Linked DNA regions of Thermogemmata fonticola. The protein of the gene in region 2 interacts with the protein of the main gene of each other region in a pairwise test. Links are inferred from orthologs where the notes say so. Each region holds a gene or a part of one and is shown on either strand. Other genes may lie near its edges. The genes, in order: H0921_RS15995 and H0921_RS04920.

Evidence for each region.
Region 1: the proteins of H0921_RS04920 (region 2) and H0921_RS15995 interact in binary tests that used the Escherichia coli proteins (3 or more experiments, as listed by UniProt). The link is inferred for Thermogemmata fonticola from one-to-one orthologs.

What each region holds. Positions count from the first base shown.
Region 1 is NZ_JACEFB010000017.1:11,787-27,045, forward strand. The notes cover bases 8,216-11,058. They hold H0921_RS15995 (sulfate/molybdate ABC transporter ATP-binding protein), read right to left. Parts: upstream 10,250-11,058; coding sequence 9,182-10,249; downstream 8,216-9,181. Other genes in these bases: H0921_RS15985 (hypothetical protein), read left to right, coding at 8,216-8,540; H0921_RS15990 (hypothetical protein), read right to left, coding at 8,591-8,842; cysW (sulfate ABC transporter permease subunit CysW), read right to left, coding at 10,280-11,058. In the rest of the region: H0921_RS15960 (outer membrane protein assembly factor BamB family protein), read right to left, coding at 194-1,459; H0921_RS15965 (PQQ-binding-like beta-propeller repeat protein), read right to left, coding at 1,568-2,899; H0921_RS15970 (glycine zipper domain-containing protein), read right to left, coding at 3,279-3,926; H0921_RS15975 (SH3 domain-containing protein), read left to right, coding at 4,310-5,683; H0921_RS15980 (DUF1549 domain-containing protein), read right to left, coding at 5,947-7,902; more of H0921_RS15985, read left to right, coding at 8,142-8,215; more of cysW, read right to left, coding at 11,059-11,317; sulfate ABC transporter permease subunit CysT, read right to left, coding at 11,412-12,236; H0921_RS16010 (formylglycine-generating enzyme family protein), read left to right, coding at 12,798-13,967; H0921_RS16015 (serine/threonine-protein kinase), read left to right, coding at 14,479-15,259. UniProt on the Escherichia coli protein: Part of the ABC transporter complex CysAWTP involved in sulfate/thiosulfate import. Responsible for energy coupling to the transport system.
Region 2 is NZ_JACEFB010000002.1:355,210-370,459, reverse strand. Bases 6,842-9,675 are described here. They hold H0921_RS04920 (glutamate-5-semialdehyde dehydrogenase), read right to left. Parts: upstream 8,988-9,675; coding sequence 7,695-8,987; downstream 6,842-7,694. Other genes in these bases: folP (dihydropteroate synthase), read right to left, coding at 9,241-9,675; H0921_RS04925 (WD40 repeat domain-containing protein), read right to left, coding at 6,842-7,489. In the rest of the region: H0921_RS04950 (S26 family signal peptidase), read right to left, coding at 1-396; lepA (translation elongation factor 4), read right to left, coding at 497-2,296; H0921_RS04940 (TlpA family protein disulfide reductase), read left to right, coding at 3,013-3,564; H0921_RS04935 (Flp family type IVb pilin), read right to left, coding at 3,879-4,064; ilvD (dihydroxy-acid dehydratase), read left to right, coding at 4,669-6,351; more of H0921_RS04925, read right to left, coding at 6,419-6,841; more of folP, read right to left, coding at 9,676-10,098; H0921_RS04910 (glutathione peroxidase), read right to left, coding at 10,125-10,634; ppdK (pyruvate, phosphate dikinase), read left to right, coding at 10,983-13,643; H0921_RS04900 (anti-sigma factor family protein), read right to left, coding at 13,876-15,250. UniProt on the Escherichia coli protein: Catalyzes the NADPH-dependent reduction of L-glutamate 5-phosphate into L-glutamate 5-semialdehyde and phosphate. The product spontaneously undergoes cyclization to form 1-pyrroline-5-carboxylate.

The DNA.
Region 1 (15,259 bases), on a different replicon or contig from region 2:
GACTTGAGTGTGCGATGGAATTGACCCCTTCAGTGTAACCCTCCGCTATTCCTCTCACAAGCGAAAACGCGAAAGGGGCATGGTGGGAATCCACGCCACACGGTGCGGTGAAGCGTCGGGGGCAGAGGGGGAGGAAAGTGGCCGAGGGCGTTGGGCGGAGGAAAGGCGGCCAGGGGGTTGGCAGAGGGGGGGGTTACTTCCGGGCGCGGAGGTCGTAGCAGGCGAGTTTGTCCTGGTCGCGGAGGTAGAGTCGGCCGTTGGCGATGACGGGATGTGCCCAGCATTCGCGACCGCTGCGGTTGGTTTCCTGGAAGGCGCCGGCCAGGGTGAGGCCGTCCGGGGTCGCCTGGAGCAGGGCCACTACGCCGTTCTGGTAGCGGAAGTAGAGCATGCCGTCCGCGGCGATGACCGCGGCCGAGCCGCCGCCGCCCGCGGGATTGCGGCTTTCCTTCCACACGATCTCGCCGTTGCGGAAGTCCACGCAGGCGGGCAGGCCGTTGTTGTGTCCGTGGCCAAGGTAGAGATAATCTCCGACCAGGACCATCCCGCCGTGGTGGTTCTGCAACTCCCGGCCGGAATGGCGCTTGACTTCCTCGACTTGGACTTGCATCGGTCCCGTGACGCGCAGGCGCAGCAGGGCGGCACCGCTGTCGTAGCCGGTGGAGCAGAACAGGTAGGGGCTGCGGGCCACGACGGTCGGAATGTTGGCCGTGCTGTTGCTGACGCGCTTGTATTGCCAGAGGAGCTTGCCGCTTTGGGCTTCCACCCCCACGACGCCGCCGCTGGGTCCCAAATGGGTGACGTACAGGCTCACGCCGTCCACCGTGACTTTGATCGGGGAGGCATAACCGGCCCCGCCGCAGCGGGGGATGGCACACTTCCAGATGACCGCTCCAGTGTCCTTGTTCAAGGCGACCACGGCGGCCTCGTCACTTCCCGGCGTGCAGATGAGCTTGTTCCCATCCACCAGCGGCGATTCGCTGTAGCCCCAGCCGGACATCATCCGCCCCCCGAAGTCCTTGCCGTAGTTCTTCCGCCAGAGGACGCGGCCCGTGCGGGCATCGACACAGGCCAGGTCGCCGTCGCGGGTGAGGGCATAGACTTTGCCCTGGTGAACGACGGGGGTGCTATTCGGTTCGCCGCGCTGTTCGGAGTAGGGGGTGGACCAGAGCAGCTCGCCGGTCTTTTCCTGCCGTGCCCAGAGGTGATTGCGTCCCTCGAGCATTCCCGTGCCGTAGATCACCCCGCCGCTGACCGCGACCGAGGAGAAGCCGTTGCCGCAACCTTTGACGGTCCAGAGGAGCGGCGGTCCTCCCTTGGGCCAGCTTTTGAGCAAGCCGGTTTCGCGGGAGACGCCGTCGCGCTCGGGACCGCGCCACTGCGGCCAATCCGCCGCCCCCAGCAAGCCGGAGATCAGCAGCACAACGCCCCCGCTGCCAAGCCAACTTGTACGGTTCATGGTGCAGCCCTCGTTCTCGAAGAAGATTCGATCCTGGTGAACCGTTCAACCCGCAGGCTGGGACCGTCCCCCCCGGCGCTTCCGGCGGCGCGGCGATCTTCTTCCGCCTCACGGCTTGACGTTATAGCAATATAGCATGTTCTGATCGCGGATATAGAGTCGGCCGTTGGCAATCACAGGGTGCGGCCAACTCTGGGAATAGCGCTTGTTATCCGGCGGGGGCAGGCGGAAGGTCGAGACCACTTTCAGCTCCTGCGGCGAGGGTTCGATCAAGACCATCACGCCGTTCTGGTAGCGGAAGTAGAGTCGGCCATCGGCGTAGAGGACCGCCGCCGAGCCTTGACCGCCTCCGACCGCCTTGGCGTTGCGCTCCGGCCCCCACTTGATCTCCCCCGTGGCAAACTCCACGCACACCGGATGCCCCTGGTTCTGCCCGTGGCCGAAGTAGAGGTAGCCATCGACCAGGACCATGCCGCCGTGGTGATTGTTCAGCTCGGAGACTTTGTAGCTTTTGAGTTCTTTGACCTCGAAGGAGCCGTCGCCTTTGGGTAACAGTTGGAGCAAGGCCGCTCCGCCGCTATAGCTGCACGAGACCCAGACTTTATCCCCGGAGATGACGGGCATGGGAATCTGGGCCACGCCGCCGCTCGCCGCTTGACCCCGGTATTGCCACAGCAGCTTGCCCGTCTCCGCGTGAACGCCGATCAGTCCGCCGCTGCTGCCTGTGAGCACCACGTACATCGGCACGTTGGCGATCACCGCCTTGACCGGGGAGGAATACCCCTGTCCGCCGCCGACGTTCCCCGCCGCACAGCGCCAGATTTCCTTCCCCGTGTCCGCGTCCCAAGCCACCATCGTGGCCTTTGCTCCTCCCGGCGTGCCGATGACCTTTTGGCCGTCCACCAGCACCGATTCGGTGTACGCCCAGGTGGGCACCCGCCCGCCGTAGTCCCGGACATAGTTTTTCGTCCACAGCAGCTTGCCGTCGCTCGTCTGGACGCAAGCCAGGGTGCCATCGCCGCTGACGACATAAGCTTTCCCTGCGGCCACGGTCGGCGTGCTCGCCGGTCCGTTCGTCTGGTTCTTGTAAGCCTGACCCGTCGCGGGCGGATCGGCAAACGGCGTGAACCAGAGTTCCTTGCCGTCGGCTTCATTCAAGGCCCAGATGCCGTCTTTGCCGTCGCGCAGACCGATGCCGAAAATTTTTCCTTCCGCGATCGACGGCGTGCCCCAACCCGCCCCGCGGTTGCCCACCTTCCACAAAAGCGGCGGACCCGAGGCCGGCCAGCTCCGCAATAGGCCCGTCTCGGTGCAGTAGCCGTCCCGCTTCGGACCGCGGAACTCCGGCCAATCCGCCGCACCGACCAGACCCGCTCCCAGCATCAGACCCCCAACTACCCCCACCCACCCCCGGATGGGCAACACCTCGCGTGCTTTCATACGGCAGCTTCTCCTTGGCACATCAGAACCGTTTTCCGTGGGAACGACGCCTCTCGGAAAACACGTTTTCCCCGTCAGCGACCGCAGCTCAGGCCCGGTGGGAAAACCGCTTGTCCCGTGACGTTGGGAGTAAGGGACGGACCAACTCGGTCCGTAAGCGAACAGGCCGCAATCGGCCGGCGGGCGGGAAACTCGGTCTCCGAGGCAGGCGGACTAGGGATGATCTAGCACCCCCCGCCGCAAGAGCAAGCGGGAAAATGGCAAAAATGCCGCCCTGGGGAAACGTCGAGAAAAGGAACCTGGGCAACGTGGAGCCTGCGGCAGGTCAGCCCGGAGCGAGTCGAGGCGGGCGGGGAAGGATGGGGAGCAGTCGGGGTGGTCAACGGCAGCGGTAGAAACCCCCGACAAAGACGATCGGCGGCCGAGGTGGCGGGACATACACCGGGCGGACGATGACCGGAGCGGCCACCACCGGCGGCGGCATCCACCACGGCGACCACGGCGACTCGTAAATGATCGTCGTACTGCTCGACGAACGCAGCCCCGACGACGGCAGCACCGGCGGACGCGACTGCATCTCCGCAATCACCCGCGGTGACACCCCGTTGGCCTTGAGCCAGTCCAAATCGGACGTGGTCAATTGGAAGGTGCTCCCGGTGGCCCGGATTTGATTGATGATAACCTGTTCATCATGCCCCTGTTGTGTCAAGTGGACGACATCCGTTAGGCCCAGCTTCTGGGGTGCGCTTGCCGCCGTGGCTGCGGCCTGTTGCAGGGCGAGTTGTTCCCGTCGTTCTTCTTTGTCTGCCTCGTTGCCGATGAGGCCGCCGATCCCCGCTCCGGCTAGCCCGCCGATGAGCGCGCCGGTACGCGGGTTGCCCGTCGCGGCTCCCACACCTAAGCCCGCTGCGGTTCCCAACGCCCCGCCAATAGCTGCCCCCGTTTGCGCTTGGTTCATATGTTCGCAGCCGCCGCTCGCCACAAGGCCGGCAAGCAGAACCCACGCGAACCCGACTCGTGCTTGCATACCCCTCATCCCCCTCTCAATCTCCGACCGACCCCGGCGTATAGCTCCCGGCCTCCCGCTTGTCAAGAGCACTCCACCACCTTGGCCGCTCGGGGTGTAACTAGATTTTCTGGGGGTGGGGGCTGAACCCGCGAGGTGTTTCCCCAGACTAGCAGAGCTGCCCGGCAGAGAACTCCCAGAGAATTTGGTTGCACCCGCCGCTCGGGGTGCAGCCAGATTTTCTGGGGGGCTGAAGAGGGGCGGGGGGCTTCGGCTTGACGGGGAAGGCGGAGGTGCTATGGGAGGGGAATTGCTCCCGAAGCTGGGACGAGCCGGTTCCAGAGAAGGGGTGGGACGTTCTGGGGACAGAGGAGAAGCGGAAACTTTGCCGAAGGGTTGTCATCATGCGCGGCGCGGATGGGCGAAGAGGGCGGAACGGAGCGCGGAGAGGGGCCGGCTTTGGGGCGCGGTTGGGGCTGCGTTTCGGCCAAGTGCTGGTGCTGATCGCCGGGTGGGGACTGGGGGGAATTGCCGAAGCGCAGTCGGGGAGTTCGACCTCTGCGGGCGCTTCGCCTTCGGGGTCCGCCGGCGATAGTCCAGTCGGTTCTCCGAGCAACAGTTTGGGGAGCGGGAGCCTGCCGAAGCCGCCGTATTTGGCGGTGGTGACGGCGCCGCAAGTCACGCTGCGGGCTGGGCCGAGCGATCAATTCCCGGACACGGGCACCTTGCAAGCGGGGATGCTCGTGTGGGTGGATCATGAGGAAGGGAACGGCTGGCTGGCGGTGCAGGACCCGCCGCAAACTCTGCGGTGCATCAGTTGGGTGCCGATGCAGTTTATCAACTTCGACAAGTCTCGTCCGATTCCGCAGAATGTGGTAGTGGATGAAGCGGGGGCACCGTTACGTCCGGGCAAAATTGGCTTGGCGGAACCCTTGCCGGTGCAGCGGACGCGCGTACCGGGGGGGACGATTCTGCTGGTCATCGGTCCGCCGGTGCAGCGGGAGGGGAAGACGTGGTATCCGGTGGCGGCGCCGCCGGGGGATTTTCGCTACCTTCCCAAGCAGGCGGTGCAGGCGCAGCGGGGCGGGGCGTGGCATTATCAGGTGCGGGAACCGGCACCAGCACCGACGGCGGGAGCTGCGGGTTCCTCCGCGACCGCGGGACTGGCTGGGACGGTAGGTAACAGCGGCAGCAGTCGTCCGGCAGCAATGCCCAGCCCGCTGGTGCAGCATCCCCTCTGGCAGCAGGCGGAAGCGGCGGAGCAGGCCGGGCGCTTCGAGGAAGCCGAGCGGCTCTTTTTCGAGTTGGCCCGCATCCTGAACGAACAAGGGAAGCAGCACGATCTGGCCAATCTATGCTACACGCGGATTCACGCCTTGCGGGAGAAGCGGCGGCAAGGGCCGCGGACCTCGCCTGCCCCATCGGGGTCCTTGCCGGCGTCTGCGAGCGGCTCAGCCGCACCGGCTCGGCTCCTGCCCCCGGAGACGCCGCCGGCATCCGCGGCGAGTTCTACCGGTCCAACTCCGGCGGCGGCGGACTCGCCCCGCTGGTACGGTCCCGGTCGGCTTGTGCGTTCCGCCATCGCCCTCGATGGCCGAAAAACCTACGCCCTGGAAGCCCATCCCGGCGTGCCCCTCGTCTATGTCGTGCCCGGAGCGGCGGGGGACCTGGAGCGTTACGTCAACACCGTCGTGCAAGTCTATGGCACGGCGCAGAATCGCCGCGGCTTGTCCTACCCCTACGTGGCGGCAGCGGCGGTTTCCCCCGCACCACGCTGACATGGCACCATCAGTAGGAAACGGCGAAGCAACACTTCGGGTGCAAGCGGAGCAGCGGGGCACCTGACGGAGCCAGCGGGGCGTCTCCCAATGGACTTGCGCTCGCCTTCCTTCGGAGTCGGCGGGCCAAAAAAAGACGACGGCCTCGCAGCGGAGGCCGCCCCTTCGGTGAGATGTGCTTGCGAATCTAGGGGGTTGATCAGTTCTCGATGGAGCTGCGGAAACCGGTGGGCACTTGCCCCGTTTTGCCTTCGGTTCCCGGTTCAGTGATTGAGCATAAACTCGTTGCTGTTGAGTAAGGCCCAGAAGACATCCTGGTAGAAGGCCACGTCGTTGGGCGTGGCGCCGGGGACGAGGGCGAGGTTCCCCCTGCCCGTTTTGGTTCCAGGTTTGGGTCGAGCGGAGCCAGAGCCGGGCTGGGCCAAGGGGTTGGACAGGTCGATGACCGCTCGGCCATTGCGGACTTCTTCCAGGCGGGCGATCTCCTGAGCGGTGGGATGGCGATTGACGGTCATGAGGAACAGCTCGTCGTAGATGGCGCGGGGTGACGCGACGCCTTTGGCGGTATGGCGACGGACGACATCAGCCACGACTCCGGTGCCAGGTCCGCCGCGGGAGGTGCCGATTTCGGCGTTGAGTTCCTGGCCGTTCATCATGAGCAGGGCTTGGATGACGGTGCCGTTGAAGTTCACCTCGTTCCCTTCATCGTCGCCGAAGTTGACGGTGAGGCGTTGGAGCCAGCGGTCTTTGAGGATGCGGAATTCTTCGCCGCGGCGGGCTTCCGCACGCGTGGCGATGGCCAGGGACTCGAAGAGCACCTCCGGCGACATCGCCTTAAGCGGCATGCGGGCAAAATAGGGGTCGTACTTGGGGTCGATGTAGGCTTTGTTGGCGACGTGGCTGAGGTTGTACACGTGGCTGGTGCAGATCCACTCCAGCAGTTTTTTGGGGTCGTAGCCGTAGCGCTTGAATTCGGTGGCGAGGTAGTCGAGCAGTTCGGGGTGGACGATTTCGTTGCCGCTGTGGAAGTTATCGACGGCGGGTTCTTGAGTCAGGCCGCGGCCAAAGAGATGCCCCCACATGCGGTTGACAAAGGCGCGGGCGAAGTTGTCATGCTCGATGACCCACTGGGCGAGGATTTCCCGGCGGGTCTTGCCGCGCAGCGTCGGGGGCAGCTCGGCGGTGGGTGCGAGCCGCTTGGTCGGCGGTTCCTCGTTGGCAAATTGGGCCAGGTCGCGCAGCATGGTCGGGAAGGTGGCGCGCTTCTGGCCGTCGCGCCGCTCGAAAAACACCATGCCGTTGACGTTCCAGTCTGGGTGATCGGTCACTTCAATCGGCGGTGGCGTATTCTGGCCCAGGTTCATCGGATTGGTCGTGCCGCTGCGATCGGTCTGGCGGAAGAAGGCATTCACACCCCAGAAGTCCGTTTGCACGTACTCCTTGTGATGGGGGTGGTCATGGCATTGCATGCACTGGCTCTGAATGCCCAGGAACAGGCGGGTGACCCGTGAGGTGATGGGCACGGCGTCGAAGCGGCCCTCCCTGGAGAAATCCGTAACCCGGCGGTTGTTCTCATCCACGATGGGATCGCCCAGGTGGCGGGCGATGAACACCACGGCGCCGTTCTCGTTCGACTTCCCTTTGGCGGTGATCAGGTCGTAGACGATGCGGTCCCAGGGCTTGCCTTCGGGGTACTGGGAGGAACCGGCGAACTGCTGGGTGAGCCAGAAGCGGAGCTGTTCCCGATAGACGCGATGGACGTTGCTGCGGGTGAGCAGCCAGGTGGTCCACAGCTCGGCGAAGTTTTCGGCGTAGGCGTTGTTGTAGTCGATGGGCACGGGCAGGCCGGCGATACTGGTGACGGGCTTGCCATCGCGTCCGCGGGGCACGTACTTGTCGTCGTAGAGAAGCCGGCGCACGAGCTTGACCCGCTTGGTGGGGCTGGTATCCCGCTCGAAGTCGATGATCTCTTCCGGGGTGGGAATCCGGCCGATCAGGTCGATGAAGACCCGGCGCATGAACTCCAGGTCCGTGGCCAATTCTGCTGGTTTGGCAATGCCCGCTTCCTGCCACTTGGCGGCGATCAGTTCGTTGATCTTCTGGGTTTGCGGCGAGACGCCGGGGATCGGGCCTGGTTTCTCCTGGGCCGGCACTAGATGCAGGCACGCAAGCAGTGTGCCGAGAGCCAGTCCACCAGCGACAGTTGGCGTGCGGATCATGGGTCAAGTCCCTCCCGGAATATGGCGGCCTGGAGGCTGGATTCCGCCCGGCGGCGTACCCTGCATTCGGCCGGAAACTGTCTTACCCCATACCATCTAGGGATAGTCTAGCCCATGCGCGCCGGGGTGTACCAGCATTTCGTAATCTTTCCCCTGCGGAGAATCCGGCTATAGGTAAGACACAGAATCGCCGGGCGAAGTTCCGTATTCCTTGATCCTAGGCGGTAGACGGAGCGCGGATGGTCTGGGATTGCGATTTGCGTCAGGTGGCGGAGTACATCCGTCGGGCGGAGACGGAAGAGCTGCTCGACCGGGTGACGGTGTACCGGGCGGGGATGGAACCCGCCGCGGTCGATCTTATGGAGCACGAGTTAGACCGCCGGGGGATTAGCCGGGAGGCGATCGCGGAACACGCCGCTGCGCGCCGCCGCCATGCCATTCTCCTACCGGATGGCTGCGCCGTGTCGTGCCATTTCTGCTGGCGGCCTGCCGTCAGTCGGGCGTGGGGCTGGTACAAACTCTGGGGTTGGATTCCCATTTTCCCCCGCCTCTTCGCCCGCTGCGAGGTCCACGGAGGCCGGCCCGATGCCCCCGCCGAGGCGGAACAGGACACGGACAGCTTCCCACCGTCGGAGTAAATCCGGGTCTCGGCCCACGTCCAGGGGCTGCGGCTCTGCGCAACGGACGGTTAGCTGCCTGATAGCAACTGGCGCACCTGCTCTTCCGTCACGCGGCTAAAGGGGATGCCGAGCTTCTGGCTCACCCAGCTCTGGAGCGCCGGATGATAGTGCGGAAAGGTGCTCCGGGCGAGCAGGGCCTTCATGCGGCGGTCCCGGTTGGCCCGTTCCTTGCGCTTGCGGTGGCCGTTGGCGATGCGCGACAAGGCCATGTTGTCCCGCATCCGGTCCATCCGCCGCCGTGTGGACATGCGCACAGCCATATCTGTGATCTCCTCTGATGTCTGCCGCGGAGGTATTGCCCTGTTTGCAAGCAGGACCCCGTGAGCCGGAGTCCGTGAGCCGGAGTCCGTGAGCCGGAGTCCGTGAGCCGGAGTCCGTGAGCCGGAGTCCGTGAGCCTGCAAGAGAGATCAGTTTAGCAACGGCAGGGTCCGGCGGAAAGGCGGCGGTCACCCGTGGCGTCACCCGCGGTGCACCCGTGGCGTCCCGAAGCCTCCGGGCAGGAAAAACAGCAATAACCCCTCGGCGTCCCCGAAGACCCGCCGGGTCTCAAAGGTGCAGAGGGATTCATCGCAAAGATGTCCAAGGGTTCACCAGAGATTCAGATGGTGTAATCCGGCTCGAAGACTTTGGCGGCTTTCGGGGTGACGAAGACGGTCTCGCCGGGCTTCAAGGCCAGGGCGCGGTAGCGTTCCGGGGTCAAATCGACGTTGAGCATCAGGCCGAAGTCTTCGGCGAGGACGCGGACTTTGACAACGGAGCCGGCGGGGTTGAGGTGGACGATCTTGCCGGTGAGGCAGTTGCTGCTGTCGGGATTGCGGGAGATGTCGAGTTCGTGGGGGCGGATGTAGGCGTCGATGCGGCCGTTTTCCCCCGTGCCGAAGACGCGGGCCGGGACTTCGACCGTGCCGGTTTCCCCCAGGAGGGCTTTGCCGCCTTCGACCCGCACAGGGAGCTTGTTGACGTTGCCCAGGAAATCCATGACGAAGGCCGTGGCGGGATGCTCGAAGACTTCCAGCGGCGTCCCTTCCTGTTCGATGCGCCCGTGGTTCATGACGACCACGCGGTCGGCCACCTCGAAGGCTTCCTCCTGATCGTGGGTCACGAAGATGCTGGTGACGTGGAACTCGTCATGGAAGCGGCGCAGCCACAGACGCAGCTCAGCACGGACCTTGGCATCGAGCGCTCCGAACGGCTCGTCGAGCAGCAGCACTTTGGGGTCGGGGGCCAAAGCCCGGATTAGGGCGATGCGCTGTTTTTGCCCACCGGACAGCTCGCTGGGATAGTGCTGGGCCTTTTCCTCCAGGCGGACCAGACGAAGCAGCTCCATGACCCGCTCGCGCACCTGCCGCTCCGGCACCTTGCGCACCCGCAGGCCAAACGCCACGTTGTCATAGACCGTCATGTGCCGGAACAGAGCGTAATGCTGGAAGACGAAGCCGACGTTGCGGTCGCGGGCCGAGCGGCGGGTGATCTCGTCATCGTGATAATAGACCGCGCCGCTGTCCGGCACTTCTAGCCCGGCGATGATCCGCAGCAGGGTCGTCTTGCCCGAACCGGACGGTCCCAGCAGGGCCACCAACTGTCCGGTGGGGCAGACCAGCGACACATTGTCCAAGGCGACGAATGTGCCGAAACGCTTGGTCAGATTCTGCACGCTAATCGACATACCTGCGCATCCGCAACCGTTGCTCTTGTCCTAGGGGGAAGGACGGTCCGGGGCATCCGGGAAGGCTGCGCTTGGGGCGGCTCGGGGGCCATTGGCGGCAGCCGAGGGGTCGGTTGGCTCCTCCAGGTCGGTTGGCTCCCGCGGCAAGTCCGGGGCTTCGCGCTGCGCTGGGGGCAGGCGCCGGCCTTCCAGAGAGACCTTGAGGATGAGTGTCATCACCGCCAGCAGGGTCAGCACCGAGGCCAGGGCGAACGCCGCCGGACTGTTGAAGTCCTGAAAGAGCAATTCCACTTGCAGCGGCATGGTGTTCGTTTCCCCCGGAATGCGTCCCGATACGACGGAGACGGCGCCGAACTCGCCCATCGCCCGGGCGTTGCACAAAATGATGCCGTAGAGCAGCCCCCATTTGATGTTCGGCAAGGTCACGCGCCAGAAAATCTGCCAACCGTTGGCTCCCAGACTCAAGGCGGCCAGCTCCTCATCGGGACCGATCGTTTCCATCACCGGGATCAATTCCCGCGCCACATACGGCAGGGTCACGAAGGTCGTGGCGAGGATCAACGCCGGGACGGTGAAAAGAAGGTCCAGCCCCTGGGCGCGCAGATACGGACCGAAAAACCCCTGCAAGCCGAAGAGCAAAACAAAGGACAAACCCGCTACCACCGGAGAAACGGACAGGGGCACGTCAAGGAGGGTGACCAGCAAGGTCCGCCCCGGAAAGCGAAAGCGTGCCACCGCCCAGGCCGCCGCCAGGCCAAAGATCACGTTGCAGAGTACCGCCAGCGGCGCCACCGTCAGGGTCAACAGGATCGAATGGCGCGTGTCGGCATCCCCGAAAAGATGCTGGACGTAGGCCGCCAGCCCCTCCCGCAGAGCTTCGTAAAACACATGGACGACGGGAATCACGACCAGCACGACCATCAGCAGCACCGTCAGACTGATGAGCAGCAGGCGCACCCAAAGGGGGTCCTGCATCTGGCGGCGAATCCCCTGGGCGCGGTCCCGCACCGGGCGGCGCAGTCCCACCGGAGCGATCCCCGTATCTTCCGCGAGGTTCCCCACGCTCATCCTTGGCGGCTCCCAGTTCCCTGGCGACGGATCACGAGGAACAAACGCTTGCCTCCCAGGACCTTCCCGGCAGTTCTCCGGGGCAGTTCTCGTTTCATCCCCTCCGGCTCCAGGCTTCCAGGCGATTGATCACCACGAGCAACAGCAGCGAAGCGGCAAGCAGCACTGTGGCCAGGGCGGTCGCCTCCTTCACCCTGTCCCCGCCTTCCTCCAGGCGGCTGACGATCAGAAACGGCGCGATCTCCGTCTTATACGGCATGTTGCCGGAGACGAAGACGATGGAACCGTATTCTCCCAATCCGCGGGCCAGGGCCAGGGCAAAGCCCGTGATCAGGCTCGGCACCAGGGCGGGAAAGAGGACATGGCGGAAGGTTTGCCAGCGACTGGCTCCCAGCAGGGCCGCTGCTTCCTCTTCTTCGCTGTCGAGGCTCTGAATCACCGGCTCCAAGGCCCGCACCACGAAGGGAAAGCCGATGAACACCAGCACGACTACGATCCCTAACCGGCTGTAGGCCGCCTCGATGCCCAACGGCACCAGGAACTGCCCCAGCCAGCCTTCGGCACTGTAGAGGTTGGAAAAGACCAGGCCCGCCACCGCCGTCGGCAAGGCCAAGGGCAAATCGACGAGGGAATCGAGCAGGCGCCGTCCCGGAAACTCGTAGCGCACCAGCACCCAGGCGATGAGCAGACCGATGACGGTGCTGATCGCCGCCGCCACCAGCGACGCCCCGAAGCTCAAGGCATACGCCGCCCGCGCCCGCCTGCTCCACACCGCCGCCGTAAACTCCGACGCGCTCATCCCCAGCGCCGTCACCACGCACGCCCCCAGCGGCAATAGTACCAGCACCGCCAGGTACACCACCGTGAACCCCAGGCTCAATCCATACCCCGGCAACACCTTCGGATTGATCCGCCCCATCGCCTTGGCTCCGCCGCTGAGCTACCCTCCTGCTCCGGGATTCTCGCCGCTTTCCCCGCTCAAGCCGATCTCCTCGTCCAAACTGGGCACACCACGCCTGCTGTTCTCACCGTACTGCGGACCCTGCCGCCCTCTCTGCCGGCCTGCCCAGCTTCATCGGCGGCTTTCCCAGCCTAACGGCTCCTGCGTTCCCGGCCAATTCCAATTCCCCCCTCCGACTCAGTTTTATCATTATTCCTATCAACTTGATCATAGATCGGCCATCAGGAATCGGCTCCCATCGACGGACAGCTTCAGGGTTTCCCCGAAAGGCTCGGTCTTCACATGTCGCAGTGCGGCTCTGGGGGAGGACGGACGGGCTAAGTCATCGATCGACAGCAGAGCCTCCGCGGCAGGGAGAGGTCCGAGGGTCCGAGGGCCGAGCGGTGTTGGCAGAAGTAAGGGCAGGGCTGGGGTGGCGCAGTCGCAGTGAGGTGAGCCGCTGCGAGTTCCATTTGCCGGCGGATTTTTTAGTGTAATGGAAGGAGGATGCGGTAGGCTGAGCGGTGGGAGGTGGAAGCGATGGCACACGGTCCGGACAAGTCAGGCCGAGGGGAGCGCGGGAACTCGCGGAGCGGGGGTGTGGGGCCTGGAGATCGGGAAGGTGCAGTAGGCCGCGAGAGCCGGGCGGAGCGGGGGATCAGTCAAGCCAGGCGGATTCCGCGGTGGTTCCCGCTGGTGTTGGGTGGGATTCTGTTAGGAGGCGTGCTGGTCATTGGTCTTTGGGCGCCGGAGTGGAGCCGAGGCCCAGCCCCGCCGGGCATGGTCTGGATTCCTGGGGGCAAGTTCCTCATGGGAACTGATGATCCGCACCCCTTCTTCGCCGATGCGCATCCGATTCACGAAGTCGAGGTCCGCGGCTTCTGGATGGATGAGACGGAAGTGACGAATGCGGACTTTGCCCGCTTTGTGGAGGCCACGGGTTACGTGACGACGGCGGAGCGCCCGCCGACCAAGGAGCAGATTATGGCCTATCTGCCGCCCGGCTGGTCGGAGCCGCCCCCGGATAAACTCGTCCCCGGTTCGGTCGTCTTCGATCCGCCGTCGCACGCGGTGCCCTGGGATGACGAGTCCCGTTGGTGGAAGTGGGTGCCGGGCGCCTGCTGGAAGCATCCGGAAGGGCCGGGCAGCAGCATCGCCGAGCGCATGGATCACCCCGTGGTGCACGTCTCCTGGGAGGATGCCCAGGCGTATGCCCGCTGGGCGGGGAAGCGGCTGCCGACGGAGGCGGAATGGGAATATGCGGCCCGCGGCGGCCTGGTGCAAAAGCCCTATCCCTGGGGCGACGCCGAACCCAACGCCGGCGGCCTCTGGCGCTGCAACATCTGGCAGGGCGAGTTTCCCCATCGCAACACCCGCGAAGACGGCTACGACCGCACCGCCCCGGTGAAAGCCTTTCCGCCCAATCCCTACGGCCTCTACGGCATGGCCGGCAACGTCTGGGAGTGGTGTCAGGATTGGTACCGGCCCGACTATTACGCCCACAGCCCGCGGAAAAACCCCCAGGGACCGGAGATCAGCTACGACCCCTCCCGGCCGCACGAGGCCCTGATCCCCAAGCGCGTCCAGCGCGGCGGTTCCTTCCTCTGTAGCTTCGGCTTCTGCGCCCGCTTCAAGGTCTACGGCCGGGGCAAAGGCGATGTCGACACCGGCACCTCCCACCTCGGCTTCCGCTGCGTCAAAGATCGCTGACCGTGTGGGGTCAAAAACACTCCCTTAGCGTCCGCTGCGGCTTCCGCTGCGTCAAAGATCGCTGACACCGAACGATCTGCGGACGCCGGCCATTCACAACGGGCATTTTCCGCATCTGGCCTTTTCCCATCTTTCCCATCGGGGCTTTGGGGGCTTTGGGTGGATTCAGGAATTTTTTGTCCTCTTGAGCGGTCAACGGTCGTTTCTCCTTTCAAGCCAGCCTAGAGGGAGGCGGAAGGGGGGATTCTTTCCACCCTCCGGTGGAAAGTCCAGGGAAACGTCAGCGAATCCGGCTAAGAGTGGGCGTGCCCTGTGCTGCAGAAACTTCCCGGAGGGCGGTGCGAGCAAGACGCACGGCGGAAGCGACTGGGGACCCGTATACCACCGTTCAGACGGGATTGCCACTATGATCTCTGTCAAATGGGTTGACGGTGCTTGCAAGACATCTTCCCCTCCTTTATCATTCAACCGTCTCAACTTTCTTGTGCGTGAGAGCGAGGGTTGGAGTGCCATGGCGTCCTCCCTGTGTTCGGTGTGCTCGCGACCGTTGCCGGCGGAGAGTTTGGCCGAGGGGGTCTGTCAGACCTGTCGAGCGAATACGGGGCCGACGGACCTTGAAAGTTTGGCCGCCGTTTCGTCTGCGGCGGCGGGGATGCAGACGCAAGCGGCGGTGGGTCTGGCACAGTCCGAGGAGGTGACGCGGACTTATCACGGTGCCGAGCCGCAGACGCGTGTGGCCCTAACGGAGCATCTCGAAGGGTATGATACGCCACTGCCCGAAATGTTGCGGCAACTGCCGCCTGCTCCACCGGGTTATGAGCTGATCAAGCGGCTAGGCAGCGGCGGCATGGGGGATGTGTTCCTCGCCCGCGAGTATCCCACGGAGCGCCTGGTGGCAATGAAAATGCTACGCTCGCCGGGCAACGCCATCGCCGCGGAGCGGTTCATCTCCGAAGTGCGGGCTTTGGCGCGGCTGAATCATCCCCACATCGTCAAGGTGCTAGCCACGGACTTCCTCCGGCAGCAGCCGTTCTTCACCATGGAATATGTCAGTGGTGGAACTTTGGCGGACCGCCTGCGCCAGGGTCCCCTCGACCCGCGGGAAGCGGCGCGGTTGATCATGCTCGTGGCCCAGGCGGTCCATGCCGCGCACACGGCCCAGGTCTTGCATCGGGACATCAAACCGAGCAATATCCTCCTCGATGCTCAAGGGCAGCCGCACATTTCCGACTTCGGGCTAGCCAAGATGCTCGATCGTGATGACGGCCTGGTGACCATGACTGGTCCGCTGG
Region 2 (15,250 bases):
ACGCCAGTGAAAAACATTCTTGTCCACAAGAATCCGATCGCCCCCCACGATGGGTGCGTCTGTGACCGGAAACTCCTGACCGCAGTTCGGACACCGCGCCCGGTGAGCGATCTCTTCCCCTCCAGACCGTGGAACGTACCCCACCGCCACCTCATACCCGCAGCAGGGACAACTCTTGATCCGATGCCCCCCGCGCAGCACCGGCGCCATGCTCCCGCTGGGGATCACGAAGGCGGACACCAAGCACGCCCGCACAAGGAGCAGCAGGCAAAAGACGAGCACCCCTGTGTGAAAAAAACGCCGCCACTCCATACGCTGTTTGTTGTCAGAGAACTGTTGTTTTCCCCCAACGCGGCTCCGCGATTCCTCTCTCTGGGCGGAATTTGTCCGGCTCACTCCAGTTGCCCCCTTCACTTAGCGAGCCGCTCCCATTGCATATCCCTCGTCCGTGCCAGCATTGTGCCCGCATCTCTGCTGCACCTTGAGTTCCCCGTCACTATTCTTGCTCCAGAACAGCCAGGAATGCCTCTTGGGGCACTTCCACCTTGCCGATCTGTTTGAGGCGTTTTTTCCCTTCCGCCTGTTTAGCCCAGAGCTTGCGCTTGCGGGTGATGTCACCACCGTAACATTTCGCCGTCACATTCTTGCGTAAAGGAGCGATATTCTCGCGGGCCACAATGCGCGATCCAATCGCCGCCTGCAAGGCCACTTCAAAGAGATGGCGGTCGATCTGGTCCCGGAGTTTCTTCAGGATCGCACGCCCGCGCCGTTCCGCCTGGGAACGGTGGACGATGACCGAAAGGGCATCCACCCGGTTCCCGTGCACCAAAATGTCCAGTTTCACCAAGTCCGCCGCTCGGAAGCCGATGAACTCGTAATCCATCGTTCCATAACCGTGGGTGATTGACTTGAGCTTGTCGTAAAGATCGTAGATCACCTCGGCTAATGGCATCTCGTAAACCAGCATAACCCGCTTGGGACTGAGGTACTCCGTCCGCACAAAGGTTCCCCGGCGATCAGTGCAAAGCTGCATGATCGCCCCGATGTTCTCGGCAGGGAGGAGGAAGCTGACCCGGACGATCGGTTCACGGAATTCTTGAATCTGGCCTGCATCGGGAACATCTTGGGGGCCGTGGACTGTGACCACAGTACCATCGCGCTTGAGAATCTCGTAAGTCACATTCGGCGCTGTCTGAACCAGCTCGATGTCGCATTCCCGTTCCAAACGTTGCTGGATGATCTCGCGGTGCAACATCCCCAGAAAGCCACAACGGAAACCGAACCCTAAACCATCGGACACTTCTGGTTGATAGGTGAAACTGCTGTCATTGAGTTTCAGGCGGGCCAAGGCTTCGCGCAGGTCTTCGAAATCGTCGTTGTTGACCGGATACAGTCCCGAAAAGACCATCGGTTTCGGCTCTTTGTACCCTGGGAGCGGTTCCGCAGCCGGACACAAGGCGTCCGTCACTGTGTCGCCGATGTTGACGTATTCCAGGGTTTTGATGTTCGCGGTAAAGTAACCAACCTCCCCCGCGCTGAGTTCCTCGCAGCGAGTCATTCCTGGCCGAAAACGCCCCACTTCCGTGACCACAAATTCCCGACCGGTCCGCATGAAGCGCACTTTCTGTCCCACACGCAACTGCCCATCCATGATCCGCACATACACCACAACTCCCTTGTAGGTATCAAAATGCGAATTATACACCAACGCTCGCAGGGGCTGCTCCACACTTCCTTGGGGAGGAGGAATCCGTTCGATGACAGCGGCCATCAGCTCGTCCATCCCCAAGCCGGTCTTGGCGCTAACGCGTAACACCTCGGCCGGATCAATCAGCAACGCCTGCTCCATTTCTGCGATGACATGTTCGGGCCGGGCCTGGGGAAGATCGATCTTGTTGAGCACCGGAATAATTTTGAGATTGGCTTCCATTGCCAGAAAGGCGTTGGCTACCGTTTGGGCTTGAACCCCCTGAAAGGCATCCACGAGCAGGATAGCCCCTTCGCAAGCTGCCAGACTGCGGGATACCTCGTAGTGGAAATCCACATGTCCCGGCGTATCGATCAGATTCAGTTCGTACTCCCGCCCCCCATACGTGTAGTAGAGGGTAACCGGATGCATGCGGATGGTAATGCCCCGCTCGCGCTCCAGATCCATGCTATCCAGGGCCTGTTCCCGCATCTCACGTTCCTGAAGCGTCCCCGTTTTCAGAAGAAACTGGTCCGCCAACGTTGATTTCCCATGATCGATATGGGCAATGATGCAAAAGTTGCGAATCTGAAAGGTCGGTGTCGGCATATTCACTCAAACATCTAGACGATCTTCATGGCTTTTCCGTGTCGGCCCCTAAGTTCGCCCCGCTGGCGGATTCCTGGACTCCTGCCCTTCCCCGTCTAGGCTTCGAGTTTGAGTCTTAGTCGGCAGGCAGTCTGATACCGCCCTAGGTACTACCGCAGGGCAGACCCTGGTACCAACACAACTCGCGTATCCCATCTTATCGCCGTCATCCCTGGCTGAATAGGTGGACTGACCGGCAGACACCCTAAAGTATCCGAAAGGAACTCTGCCAACAGGCCAATGCCTCACATCCCACCACTCTCGATCACCCTGGGGGTCCGCTCCCGCCCTATCCTCAGCATCTCCAAGCTGCTGACAATCCCGACAACTCTGTTCCCTCCTTCCTGTCCTCTGTATCTTCACCTACACGTTACTACCCACGCTGAATGGCCAGAAGAAGCTATGAATATCTCGGAGGTGTTCTCCGTCTATCCAAGGGCGTGGAAAGTCCACCATACAGGTTATGCATGGGAATTGAGTAAGGGAAAAAAGCGGCTAACTGAGTCAACCCGTGCAAAACAAACGATGCCAAAGGGTAAAGACAGTAGAGCGACGGACCCAGGGGGTTTCTGCGATACACACTGGGAGGAGCAACAGAAGTAAGGGAGAAATCCCACGCTAAATTACGTACGGCGGGACAATGCGCTCTGTCTTCTAAAAAAAGGAGAGGTTCGACCATGCACACGATGATGACATCGATGCTAGGGATCGGAATCATTGGACTGGCAGCTTGGCTCGGTTGCAGCCGGAGCTTATCTCCCGAAGAGGCGGGTAAAGTCCAAGTGGACGAAGTCCGAGTGGCTCAACTGGAGAAAGCCATCAAGGACAATAAGGGGAAGGTCATTCTCATCGATTGCTGGGCGACTTGGTGTGTGCCGTGCGTCAAGAAGTTCCCCAAGCTCGTGGAACGGCACCAGAAATACGCCGCCCAAGGCCTGGTCTGCATGAGCGTCAGCATGGACAAATTGGGAGCTGCGGAGCAGTACAGCAAGGAAAAGGTCCTCAAGTTCCTTCAGGAGAAGCGAGCCACCTTCCCCAACTTCATCCTGATCCAGCCGGACAAAGAAGAAGAGGCGTTGGTCAAGCTGATTGGCGATTGCTTCCTGATTCCGCATTTGGCGCTGTTCGATCGCCAAGGGCGCCGTATTTGGACCAGTGCTGACGGCCCGGAACTCACCGACGAGCAACTCGACAAGAAAATCGAGCAACTCCTGGCTGAGAAACCGTGATCCTAGTTATGCTCTTCTGAATGATTGTCAGCAAACGCTCAGATAGCTGGCACCCACCACGTTGACCTCAGACCATTGTCCAACATGGCGCATCCCCAACTCGAGGGTTGAACACGCTGGTGCTTCCCCAATATCCACGTCGCCAATATCCACGTCGCCCACAACGAGCAACTCCACTCCTCTCGGCAAGGTTGCCTGAAGGAGTGGAGTTTTTGCCGGAATGATTCCGGTGAAGCTCAGCGGCATCCGTCCTACGAATGGACTCGTTTTTAGCCCACTCCTGTCCCCATCGCTCAGGAATGAGCCGCCCTCTGTCAGTTCGTCTTGGGTGCGATGTTGGAACCGACGAAGCTGAAGGTGTCGTTGGCGTTCTGGCCGAGAGTGGTAATGGCCGCAATGCAGACGACGATAATCAGGGCCAGCATCACGGCATACTCGACGGCGGTGGGGCCATCTTCCTTCTTGAGGAACGACACGACGCTCTTGACGAGACTACGCATGGTGGTTCTCCTGGCGTGCACTGGAATCGATTGCCTGGACGAGTTGTGCTGGACTCGCCGTGTGCTCCGAATGCTCCCGATCGATTCGGAGCTGTTACCTAGTTCCTAATTCATGTTCGCAGCTAGTCAAATCAGCGCAGTTCCGATTTCGCCGAGAGTGGCAGAAACATTGGACTTCTTTATTGCCATGGCGAAGTTTCCCGCTGACATCATGACCGGAGTGAGGATGCTAGAAGAAAATATGCAACATTTCCATGATTATCCAATTCCTCATGATCTCCTCTCGGCACCAATTCGCTCCCGGTCCCGGTGCATCAACTTAAGGTTCCATATTCCCTCCATTACGGTCGTCATTGACAGATTCCGTCAGAGATGCCACGGTTTGTCTTACCAGCAGTGTTCAGCAACCACGGTTGCGAACACACAAAACTGCTAGCGAACCGGCGTTTTCAGGTCCGTCCGCAGCAGCAAACGGCTGGACAGGCCGTGCAAGGATTCCGACAACGACCCACAGCCCCGCCGCTCGTTTGTTCCCCCAGGCAAGTTGGCTAACGACATGACGGCGGGAGCCACCCGGCTTTTTCTCAGGGGAGGAATCGGTCACATGCCAGAGATGTCCGTACGTCGCAGTTTGACGACCACGCAGGGTGATGGGCGAGCGCCCAACCGGGCCATGCTGCGGGCGGTAGGATTTGTAGATGAGGATTTCCACAAGCCCATCATCGGTGTCGCTTCGTTGTTTTCCGACATTACCCCGTGCAATGCTCATTTGGACCGGCTCGCTCTGAAAGGGCGGGAAGGCATCCGTGCTGCCGGCGGAGTTCCGCAAACGTTCGGCGCGCCAACGGTTTCGGACGGCATCAGTATGGGCCATCTTGGCATGCGCTATTCCTTAGTGTCCCGCGAAGTGATTGCGGATAGTCTGGAGACGGTCTGCGGGGCGATGAACCACGACGGGTTACTTGCCTTCGGAGGTTGTGATAAGAATATGCCCGGCTGCATCATGGCCATGGCCCGGCTGAATATTCCCAGTGTCTTCGTTTACGGCGGGAGCATACTGCCGGGTACCGGTCCGGGGGGTCGTGATGTCGATATTGTCTCGATCTTTGAAGCTGTCGGACAATATCAGGCTCAACGCATCGATGCGGAGACTTTCCATCAGATCGAGTGTGCCGCCTGTCCCGGCCATGGTTCCTGTGGCGGCATGTATACGGCCAATACGATGGCGAGTGCCATTGAGGCGATGGGCTTGTCCCTTCCCTACGGAGCATCCAATCCTGCCGTGAGTGCGGCTAAGGAACGGGAAGCTTACTTGGCGGGTCAAGCGGTGGTGCGTTGCATTGAACGGAACATCCGCCCCCGCGATCTGATCACCCGCAAGAGCCTGGAGAATGCCTACACCTTAGTCTTGGCACTCGGCGGCAGCACCAATGCCATTCTGCATCTTTTGGCCATCGCGCGCGAAGCTCAAGTCGAATGGACCCTAGAGGATTTCGATCGCTTGGCAGACCGGGTACCGCACCTGGCCGACCTCAAACCCGGCGGCCGATTCGTCATGTATGATTTGCATCGCGTTGGAGGAACTCCCGCTGTCCTACGAGCGCTGTTAGACCGCGGCTTGATCCACGGCGACTGCCTGACCGTAACTGGCAAGACCCTGGCCGAAAACCTCGCCGACATTCCCAGCGTCTACGCTCAGTCCCAGGAAGTCGTCCGCCCCTTTGAGGCTCCGCTCTTTTCCCATGGCATCCACGTGATTTTGCGCGGCAATTTAGCACCGGAGGGTGCCGTGGCGAAGGTGGCCGGTCTCAAACAACGTGCCATTACGGGACCGGCACGTGTCTTCGACGGCGAAGAGGCTTGCTTTGCAGCTATTGAAAGCCGGCGGATCGTGCCAGGCGACATCGTCGTCATTCGGGGAGAAGGACCTGTGGGGGGGCCTGGCATGCGGGAGATGCTCTCCATCACGGGCGCCCTAATGGGCCAAGGGTTGGGCGACTGCGTCGGATTGATTACCGATGGACGCTTCAGCGGTGGAACTCATGGACTGGTGGTGGGGCACGTCGCCCCGGAAGCCTGGGTGGGTGGGCCGATTGCTCTGATCCGCGACGGCGACACCATCACCATCGATGCGGACCGCAAGTTGCTCCAGGTTCATTTGAGCGAGGCAGAGCTGGCCCAACGGCGCACGCAATGGCAGCGTCCACCGCTGCGGGTGGAACGGGGTGTGTTGGCCAAATATGCCCGGCTCGCCACCAGCGCGTCCCAAGGCGCTACGACCGGCTAAGAGGCCGCCTCCCCTTCGGATGGCGGCTTCGCCGAGGGCTTATCCGCCTCCAGCTAACAGCAGCAACTCACTTGCCACCCCAGGGAGTGACCACAAGCGAGCCATTGTCATGCCCCGTAACCACGGCTTTGCCATTGGGTAAAAACACAATGCAGTATGCGGGATTAAGGATGCGTTTACCGAACTTGGGCTGCGCCTCGCTGAGAGTCCAAATGGTAATTTGACCCGAATAACCGCAGACTGCAAAGACCTTAGCCCCGTTGTGCCAAGTCAAGGTGTAGGGGTCATCGGCTGTTGGCCCCCACCGCTTCATCTCACCTAAGAGTTTGGGATCAATCTTGATCTCCATCGGCGTATCTTTCTTGGCCTTGTCATCTTTCTTCGCATCCTTGGGCGGCTCCTTTTTCTCCTTGGGTTGCTCCTTGATCTCCTGAACGGCCTTGACACTCCAAAGGCGCAGGGTGCGATCGAGGGCGGCTGTCAAGACAGCATCAGGATCATCGGTGAACGTGAGGGAGGTAACGGCATCCTCATGGCCTTTGAGGACCTTGTATTCTTTCTGCCCAGTGACATCCCAGATTTTGACGGTTTTGTCCGCCGAAGCCGAGGCCAGCCATTTACTATCGGGAGAAAAAGCCACAGCATAAACCGTGCCAGCGTGGGCACCCAGGTTCTTAACCTCCTTGCCATCGGTGGCTTTCCATAGGCGAACGCCCTTATCGGCCGACCCTGTAGCAATCCATTGTCCATCTGGCGAGATCGCCACGGTATCGACGATGTCCGCATGCCCTTTCAATTCGGCCACCGTCTTGCCGTCGGCCAAATTCCAGATGCGGCCGGTTTTGTCCTGACTGGCCGAGATCAATAGCGGAGCCTTGGGATGAAATGCCAAGGCATAAACTGGACCGGTGTGGCCGGAGAAAGTCTTCACTTCCTTGAGGGTCCCATCCGGGAGGATTTCCCAGAGTTTGATCAAGTTGTCGAATCCGCCGCTGGCCAAGTATTTTCCATCCGGAGACACTGCCAGAGCATGGACCAAGGCGGCATGGGCCTTGTGGGTTTGTTCCGGTTGGGCCACGGCGACTTGAAGCAATGTCATCACCGTCAGCAAATACAACCAGGTTTGCAAACTGCGCATAGCGCGGACTCCTTCAAGTGAGATCGGTGGTTGAAGGAACACCTTGCGTTGCCGGAGGAACACCTCTGTGAGCAAGGAGGGAAGGCGGGTCAGTTCTGTTTGGGATATGTATCTGACAGCGCCTCGGTGTCGTCCAGATGAAAACAGATGCCGTCGAGATGAAAAAGAGCGGGGATGCTCGCTTGCGGATAGGCGTGGCCTCAGATTATTCCCGGATGTGACCCTCTCCAGTCACGAGATACTTGTAGGTAGTCAATTCTCGCAGGCCGCACGGACCACGAGCATGGAAGCGATCCGTACTGATGCCGATCTCCGCTCCCAAACCCATTTCAAAACCATCGTGGAAGCGCGTGCTGGCGTTGATCATGACGGCCGCAGAATCCACCCGTTGGGCAAACAGCCGGGCGGCCTGGAGGTCGCGCGTCACAATGGCATCCGTGTGATGGGAGCCATAGGTGTTGATATGCTCGATGGCTTCCTCCAGCGAATGGACGACTTTGATCGAGAGAATCAGGTCCAGATACTCTTGGGCGTAATCTTCCTCGGTAGCGGGGGTGATGCCAGGCAAACGGCGGCAAGTTTCCGGACAGCCGCGCAGCTCCACCCCGTGTTGTTGCAAGGCCGCGGCGATCCGAGGTAGGAAAATGTCGGCAATGTTCGCATGGACGAGTAAACTCTCCGCCGCATTGCACACGCCGGGCCGCTGGCATTTGGCATTGACGATGATCCGTTCTGCCATGTCTAAGTCCGCTGCCGCATCGACATAAACGTGGCAGTTGCCATCGTAATGCTTCAGAACGGGCATGCGAGCTTCCGCCACGACTCGCTCAATGAGCGATTTGCCCCCTCGCGGAATGACCAAGTCGATACAGTCCGGCCAGCGCAGGAAGTAGCCGACTGCTGCCCGGTCGGACGTGGGAACGCTCTGAATGGCATCCTCCGGAAGCCCACAGCGGGCTAGCAAAGTGCGGAGCAACTGGGTGAGAGCAAGATTGGTCTGTAGCGCCTCAGAACCGCCGCGCAAGATGACGGCATTCCCGCTTTTGACGCATAGGGCGGCGGCATCCACGGTGACATTTGGGCGGGATTCGTAGATGAAAAAGATCACGCCGAGGGGCACCCCGATTTTGCACACTTCCAGTCCGTTGGGACGGCGCTCGCCCCCCCGGATTTCCCCCACCGGGTCCGGCAGGAGAGCCACCTGCCGAACGCCCTGCGCCACCGCTTGCAATCGGGCCGGCGTCAGCTTCAAGCGATCCAGAGCCGCCGCATTCAGTCCGCGTTGCGGAGCGGCTGCCATATCCTCAGCATTGGCGCGCAGGAGGCTGTCTTGTTCCCGTTCCAAGGCTTCGGCGACCGCCAGAAGCCAGCGGTTCTTGCGTTCGGAGGGAACCCACGCCAACTCGCGTGCCGCCTGACGGGCACGTTCCGCTAAAGCACGGCAGGAAGCCTGCAACGCATCCGCTCCGCTCTCCGCAGGCAAGGTCGTCGCCTTCATCGGTCTTTCTCCATCACTCCGCCATTGTGTTCTACCATTTTCCCTAGCCGTATCGCTCCGTGTCTTCAATCCTCCAGCGGTCGGTCTCTACCCGTTGCTCTCCTGCGTCGGATCAAGGATCGAGCCTTTGCAATCCCTTCTCTTTAGGCTCCCCTTCTGCCGAAGGATACGCAGGCTCGCGGTGCCTTTTGTTCGGCTCCTGATGCTATAACGGTGATGATCGTTGGCCATGTGGAGAGTGAGGTGGCAGGGATCAGGAAAGCGATCGGTAGCGGTCGATGGCTTCAAGCATGAGCATGGCGTCGCGGGTGGCGGCCACGTCATGGACGCGGAGGATGTGAGCTTGGCCTCGTGCTGCGGCAATGCATCCCACGGCTAAGGAGGCTGCTAAGCGTTCGCTCCGGCCGCGCCCGGTGACTTGGCCCAAGAAACCCTTGCGGGACACCCCCAAGACCACGGGCCGCCCAGGGGGCATCACTTGATCCAGGTGTGCCAGCAGTTGCAGGTTGTGCTCCAGGTTTTTGCCAAAGCCGATCCCAGGATCAAACGCCAGGGCTTCCGGAGCTATGCCCAGTGCGGTCAACGTGTGGAACCGTTCCTGAAAATAATCTCGTAGCTCGGAGACCACGTTGTCGTAGTGCGGGTTCAGGTGCATGGTTTGCGGCGTGCCTTGCATATGCATAACAACAACGCCAGGTTGATAATCCACAGCCACCGCTACCATTGCGGCATCCCGCAGGCCAGACACATCATTGAGAATGGATACCCCCGCCTCCAAGCAATGCCGAGCCACCGACGCTTTCATAGTGTCGACAGATAACGGCACAGATACCTGGCGAGCCAAGGCTGTGACCACCGGCAGAACGCGGCGGAGTTCCTCGTCTTCCGGCACAGGCTCGGCACCGGGACGGGTCGATTCTCCGCCAATGTCCAGAATGTCCGCTCCTTCGGCGGCCAACCGCAAGCCGTGCTCAATGGCTGCAGCAGGTTCTACATATAAACCGCCGTCGGAAAAGCTATCGGGCGTGACGTTGATAATGCCCATGACGAGCGGCCGCCGGCCGATTTGCAGGGTTCGATCCCGCAACCGCCAACTCAGACAACGCTCCATCGGGGTCCCGTCTCTTACTTAGGGCTTCAATTCTTGGGAACAGGTTTGTCCAACTCCCGGCGGATCGCTTTAAGCAATTCTTCCGATTCCGGATCCACCGCGGACTTGAAACGTCCAGCGACCCGGCCATCCCGCCCGATCAGGAACTTCTCAAAGTTCCAGGCAACCTGTTGCACCTGCCCCTTCTCATTCGGAGTGGCCTCGATGAGCACTTTGTAGAGGGGCAATTGGCCTTCCCCCCGTACGACAGCCTTCGCCATCATCGGGAACGTCACCTTGTATCGCGTGGTGCAGAATTTCTTGATCTCTTCATTACTTCCCGGCTCTTGCCGCCCAAAGTCGTTCGAGGGAATGCCGATAACCACGAGTCCGGCCTTCTCGTACTTCTTGTACAACTCCTGCAAACCTTCGTATTGCGGCGTGTAGCCGCACTCGCTGGCCACATTCACGATCAACACCACCTTACCCTTCAATTGTGACAGGTCAAACTCTTTGCCATCGATATCGGTGAGCTTAAAGTCCAGCGGTCCAGGCATCGATTTGTCCTCCGCCCAAGAAAACGAAACCGCACTCCCCCATCCCAAAACCAATGTTAGGCCCAGAAAGATACCTCGGCACATCGCCCGTCCTCCCCGATTGGTGTTGGCCGTTCCAGAGACTGCTTCCCACGTGCAGTCCTTTCCATTCATAGACGCTCTGAAACGCTTTGTTGTTGCCGTCATTGTGGCAAATGGTCCGTGCTCTGGCACCGGTACCGCGCAAACCACCGTCAGGGCATTCTGCCCAGGATACTCTTGGCCTTCGCAAAGAGGGTTTCTAAAACGACACGGATTGTTACGCTGCACTGGTGCAGCGGTGGGCCGATTCTCAAACACAACACAGCCATGAGCACCAAATACGTCTATTTTTTCGGCGGGAAGACAGCGGAAGGCAACGGGCAGATGCGGGACTTGCTCGGCGGTAAGGGAGCCAATTTGGCCGAGATGTGTTTGATCGGCATCCCCGTTCCCCCTGGTTTCACCATCACCACGGAGGTTTGCGCCGCTTACTACGAACACGGCAAGAAGATCCCGGAGGAGGTTCTGCCCCAGATCGATGAGGCCCTCAAACGTGTTGAAGCCTTGGTCGGCAAAAAGTTCGGCGATTCAGCAGATCCTTTGCTTGTTTCCGTCCGTTCGGGCGCGGCCCTTTCGATGCCGGGGATGATGAACACCATCCTCAACTTGGGTTTGACCGATGCCAGCGTCGAAGGTCTGGCGCGAAAGACGAACAACCCTCGCTTTGCCTATGACAGCTACCGCCGTCTGATCGATATGTTTGGCTCCACAGCTATGGGAGTCGATCATGACCACTTTGAACACGAACTCCAGCAAATGAAAGAGGCCAAGGGGGTCAAACTCGACACCGATCTGAACGCCGAGGACCTCAAAGAATTGGTGCGCCGCTACAAGGCGGTGTATCGCAAGCATGTGGGAGATGACTTCCCCCAAGATCCCCGCAAGCAATTGATGCTCGCCATTCAGGCCGTCTTCAATTCCTGGATGGGCAAAAAGGCGGTGGAGTATCGCCGCATCGAACGGATCACCGGCCTCAAAGGTACAGCGGTCAACGTCCAGGCGATGGTCTTTGGCAATATGGGGAACACCTCCGGCACAGGGGTGGCTTTCACCCGCGATCCCAACACTGGCGAAAATGTGTTCTATGGGGATTACCTAATCAATGCCCAAGGGGAAGATGTGGTTGCCGGCATCCGCACGCCCGAACCGATCTCCCGACTCAAGGAGGTCATGCCTCAAGTTTACGAGCAACTCTGCGACATCCGCCAGAAGCTGGAGCAGCACTACAAGGACATGCAGGACATTGAGTTTACGGTCCAGGAAGGCGTGCTTTACATGCTCCAGACCCGTGCGGGCAAGCGGACGGGGACAGCCGCCGTGCGCATTGCGGTCGATATGGTCCGTGAGGGCCTCATCGATGAACGCACAGCCGTGCTGCGGGTCAATCCGGAATCTCTCAACCATCTGCTGCTGCCGCAATTGGACCCTAAGGCGAACATCAAGCCAGTCGCGCAGGGGATCGCGGCCAGTCCCGGGGCGGCCTCCGGTATCGTCCTGCTGTCCGCCGATGCAGTGGTGGAACATCACGAGAAGCATCCCCAGGACCCCATCATTTTGGTCCGCAAGGAAACCAGCCCGGAAGATGTGGCCGGCATGCACTTGGCCGTGGGCATTCTCACTAGTACAGGGGGCAAGTCAAGCCACGCTGCGGTCGTCGCTCGCGGGTGGGGCAAACCCTGCGTCGTCGGTTGCGAAGCGGTCAAAATCAGTGAGGAAGCCGGCACCATCACCATCGCAGGACACACCGTCAAAGCCGGCGAATACATCACTATTAACGGCACCACGGGAGATGTCATGATCGGCAAGGTTCCCACCGTGCTGCCGAAGATCACCGGGGACTTCGCGACCTTAATGGAGTGGGCGGACAAGTACCGCAAACTCCGTGTCCGAACGAATGCCGACTCCCCCGCTGACGCTGCCAAGGCCCGCGAATTCGGAGCCGAGGGTATCGGACTCTGCCGCACCGAACATATGTTCTTCGGCGAAGGGCGTATCCTGGCCATGCGAGAAATGATCCTGGCCAGCGACGAAGCCGGACGCCGCGCTGCCTTGGCCAAAATCGAGCCACTCCAGCGCGAGGACTTCATCGGCATCTTCGAGGCGATGGATGGCTATCCCGTCACCATCCGCCTCCTCGACCCACCCCTGCACGAGTTCCTCCCTCACGATCATGCCGCTCAAGAGGAATTGGCCCAAAGTCTCGGTGTTCCCGTCGCCAAGATCAAGGAGCGCGTGGACGAATTGCATGAGTTCAACCCCATGATGGGATTCCGCGGCTGCCGCTTGCCCATCGTCTATCCAGAAATTGCTGAGATGCAAGTCCGGGCTATCATCGAGGCCGCCATCGAAGTCCACCGCCGGGGCAAGAAGGTGCTGCCGGAAATCATGGTGCCTCTCGTAGGTACGATCGAGGAGCTGCGCTTCATCAAGCAGCGTATTGTAGCGGTCGCCGAGGAATGCATGGCCAAAGCTGGCGTCCGCATCGAGTACCAGATCGGTACCATGATCGAAGTGCCGCGTGCCGCCCTCACCGCTGACCAGATCGCGGAAGATGCCGAATTCTTCTCCTTCGGTACTAACGACCTGACGCAAATGACCTTCGGGTTCAGCCGCGATGACATCAAATCGTTCATGCCGACTTATCTCCGCGAAAAAATCTTGCCGGTCGATCCCTTCCAGTCCATCGATGTCAAAGGTGTGGGTCAGTTGATCGAAATCGGCGTGCGCAAAGGCCGCGAGAGCCGGCAGAGCAAATACGGCCAGCATCTGAAGGTCGGCATCTGCGGCGAACATGGCGGCGATCCCGACAGCATCCGCTTTTGCCATCAGGTGGGGATGGACTACGTGAGTTGTTCCCCCTTCCGCGTGCCGATCGCCCGCCTCGCTGCCGCCCAAGCGGCCCTAGGTGACATCAAACGGGATAAGTGAAGCAGCGCAGAGCGAAATCGGGGCAACTTGCCGCCTGCTTTGGGGTGCGCGGCTACTATCTGCCTAGCTTTACGCTCCGTACACTTTTTGAAAGGCAGCAAACACCGCGAAAGCCACTCCTCATCAACCGGATGGCTCTCACTCTGTCGCCTTTGGGGAACCTTCGGCGTGCCTAAGATTGCCCCAGCCCTTCCCTGCCAGTGATGAGGCTTTGTTTCCCTTCCCCCATGTTTTATGGATTATTAGGAAGGCGCAGGATGATCAGAGCGGGTACAGCTTGAGGGGAGCGGGACGCTTTCCGAGCCAAGTAGGACTTGATCTCGGCAGAGAGGAAGTGGGCAGTGCGGGCAGCCGGAGGCGCCCAAGTGGTCACAAGCCCCGACTTGTCCATGCTCTTCTTAGCCAACAGACTACGGATGATTTCATCCGCCGTACCGGCACTTAGAGGACGCTGCGGAGCCTCCCTGACCCCCTTGTTGTCGCTTTTATCCGAGCGGACTTTGACATTCAAGCCGGGATCCACCCCCAACACCTCGCGCAAGTCCCGTTCATCGTGGGGAGACAAAGGCATCAAGTGCACCATATCGAACAAGCGAGGCGAAATTTTGGCATCCTCTCCATGCAAGAGGAGGAAGAAACGGGTCAACTCCGCAGGCGTCAGATTGTCACAATAGAGCACGACCGCTGTGATTGGCGCGCCTTTCTTCAGGCGGTCCGCCGTAGTCGCATCCACCGCCAAGTGTAAGCCGGCCTGGTTAGCGGCTTTCTGGAGCCATTGCACACCCCGTGCCAGATCACGGGTAAATAGATCGATCCGGACCGCCGATTCACGTTGGACCTGCTGGAGAAAGGCCAATTGAACATCTTCCCGATCAAATTCTCCGAGCATTCGCAAAAACGGCAGGCGTATTTCCGCCATATCGATACTGACAGGGGGAGGCAACGGAGCGGTGAAGATATCGAGTGGCGCTTCACGCGGCGGCGGAGCCTGAGCAACCCCTTTCTCAGGCGAAGGAACGGCTGGGAGGCGATCGGGAGATTCCCCAGGAGTGTGAGACTTAACAAGAGCGGAATTCCGATCTGTGATCCCTGAACGAGACGGCTGATGGGGACGATCACCTTCGCTATTCCGTGGGTCGGTAGTTTTATCGACGGCTGTGGCGATCACGGAAAAGGAAGCCTCAGGATCCGTCTGTCCCTGAAAGCTATTGAATAGCCAAGCAGTAGCGACAAGTACACTGAAAGCTACCGCGGCGAGCACTAGGCCCGATACGAGACGCCGGCGGCGATACGGATGGCGTCGTGCTGCAGTTCCCTCGGCTGCGGCAGCCTGGGGAACCGAAGAAACCAGCGGCATCGCGGAAGCAGCAGCAGGCACTTGAGCTTTTGGGATGAAACTGTTGCAGTGGGACAGCGTATTGAGCTGGCCACCGAGAGTGATAGGGGAGGATAATCCATCCGCTGATTGACCAATGGCTACGTCCCCCGAAGCCGATTCCCGCCGCGAGGTATCCTGGGAAAGGGCGCTCTGCGTCGCTGGAGACCAAGCGAACTCCGGGAAGCAGGTGAAAAGTTCCTGCGGCGGTGGTGGCGGGTCCACTGCCCGG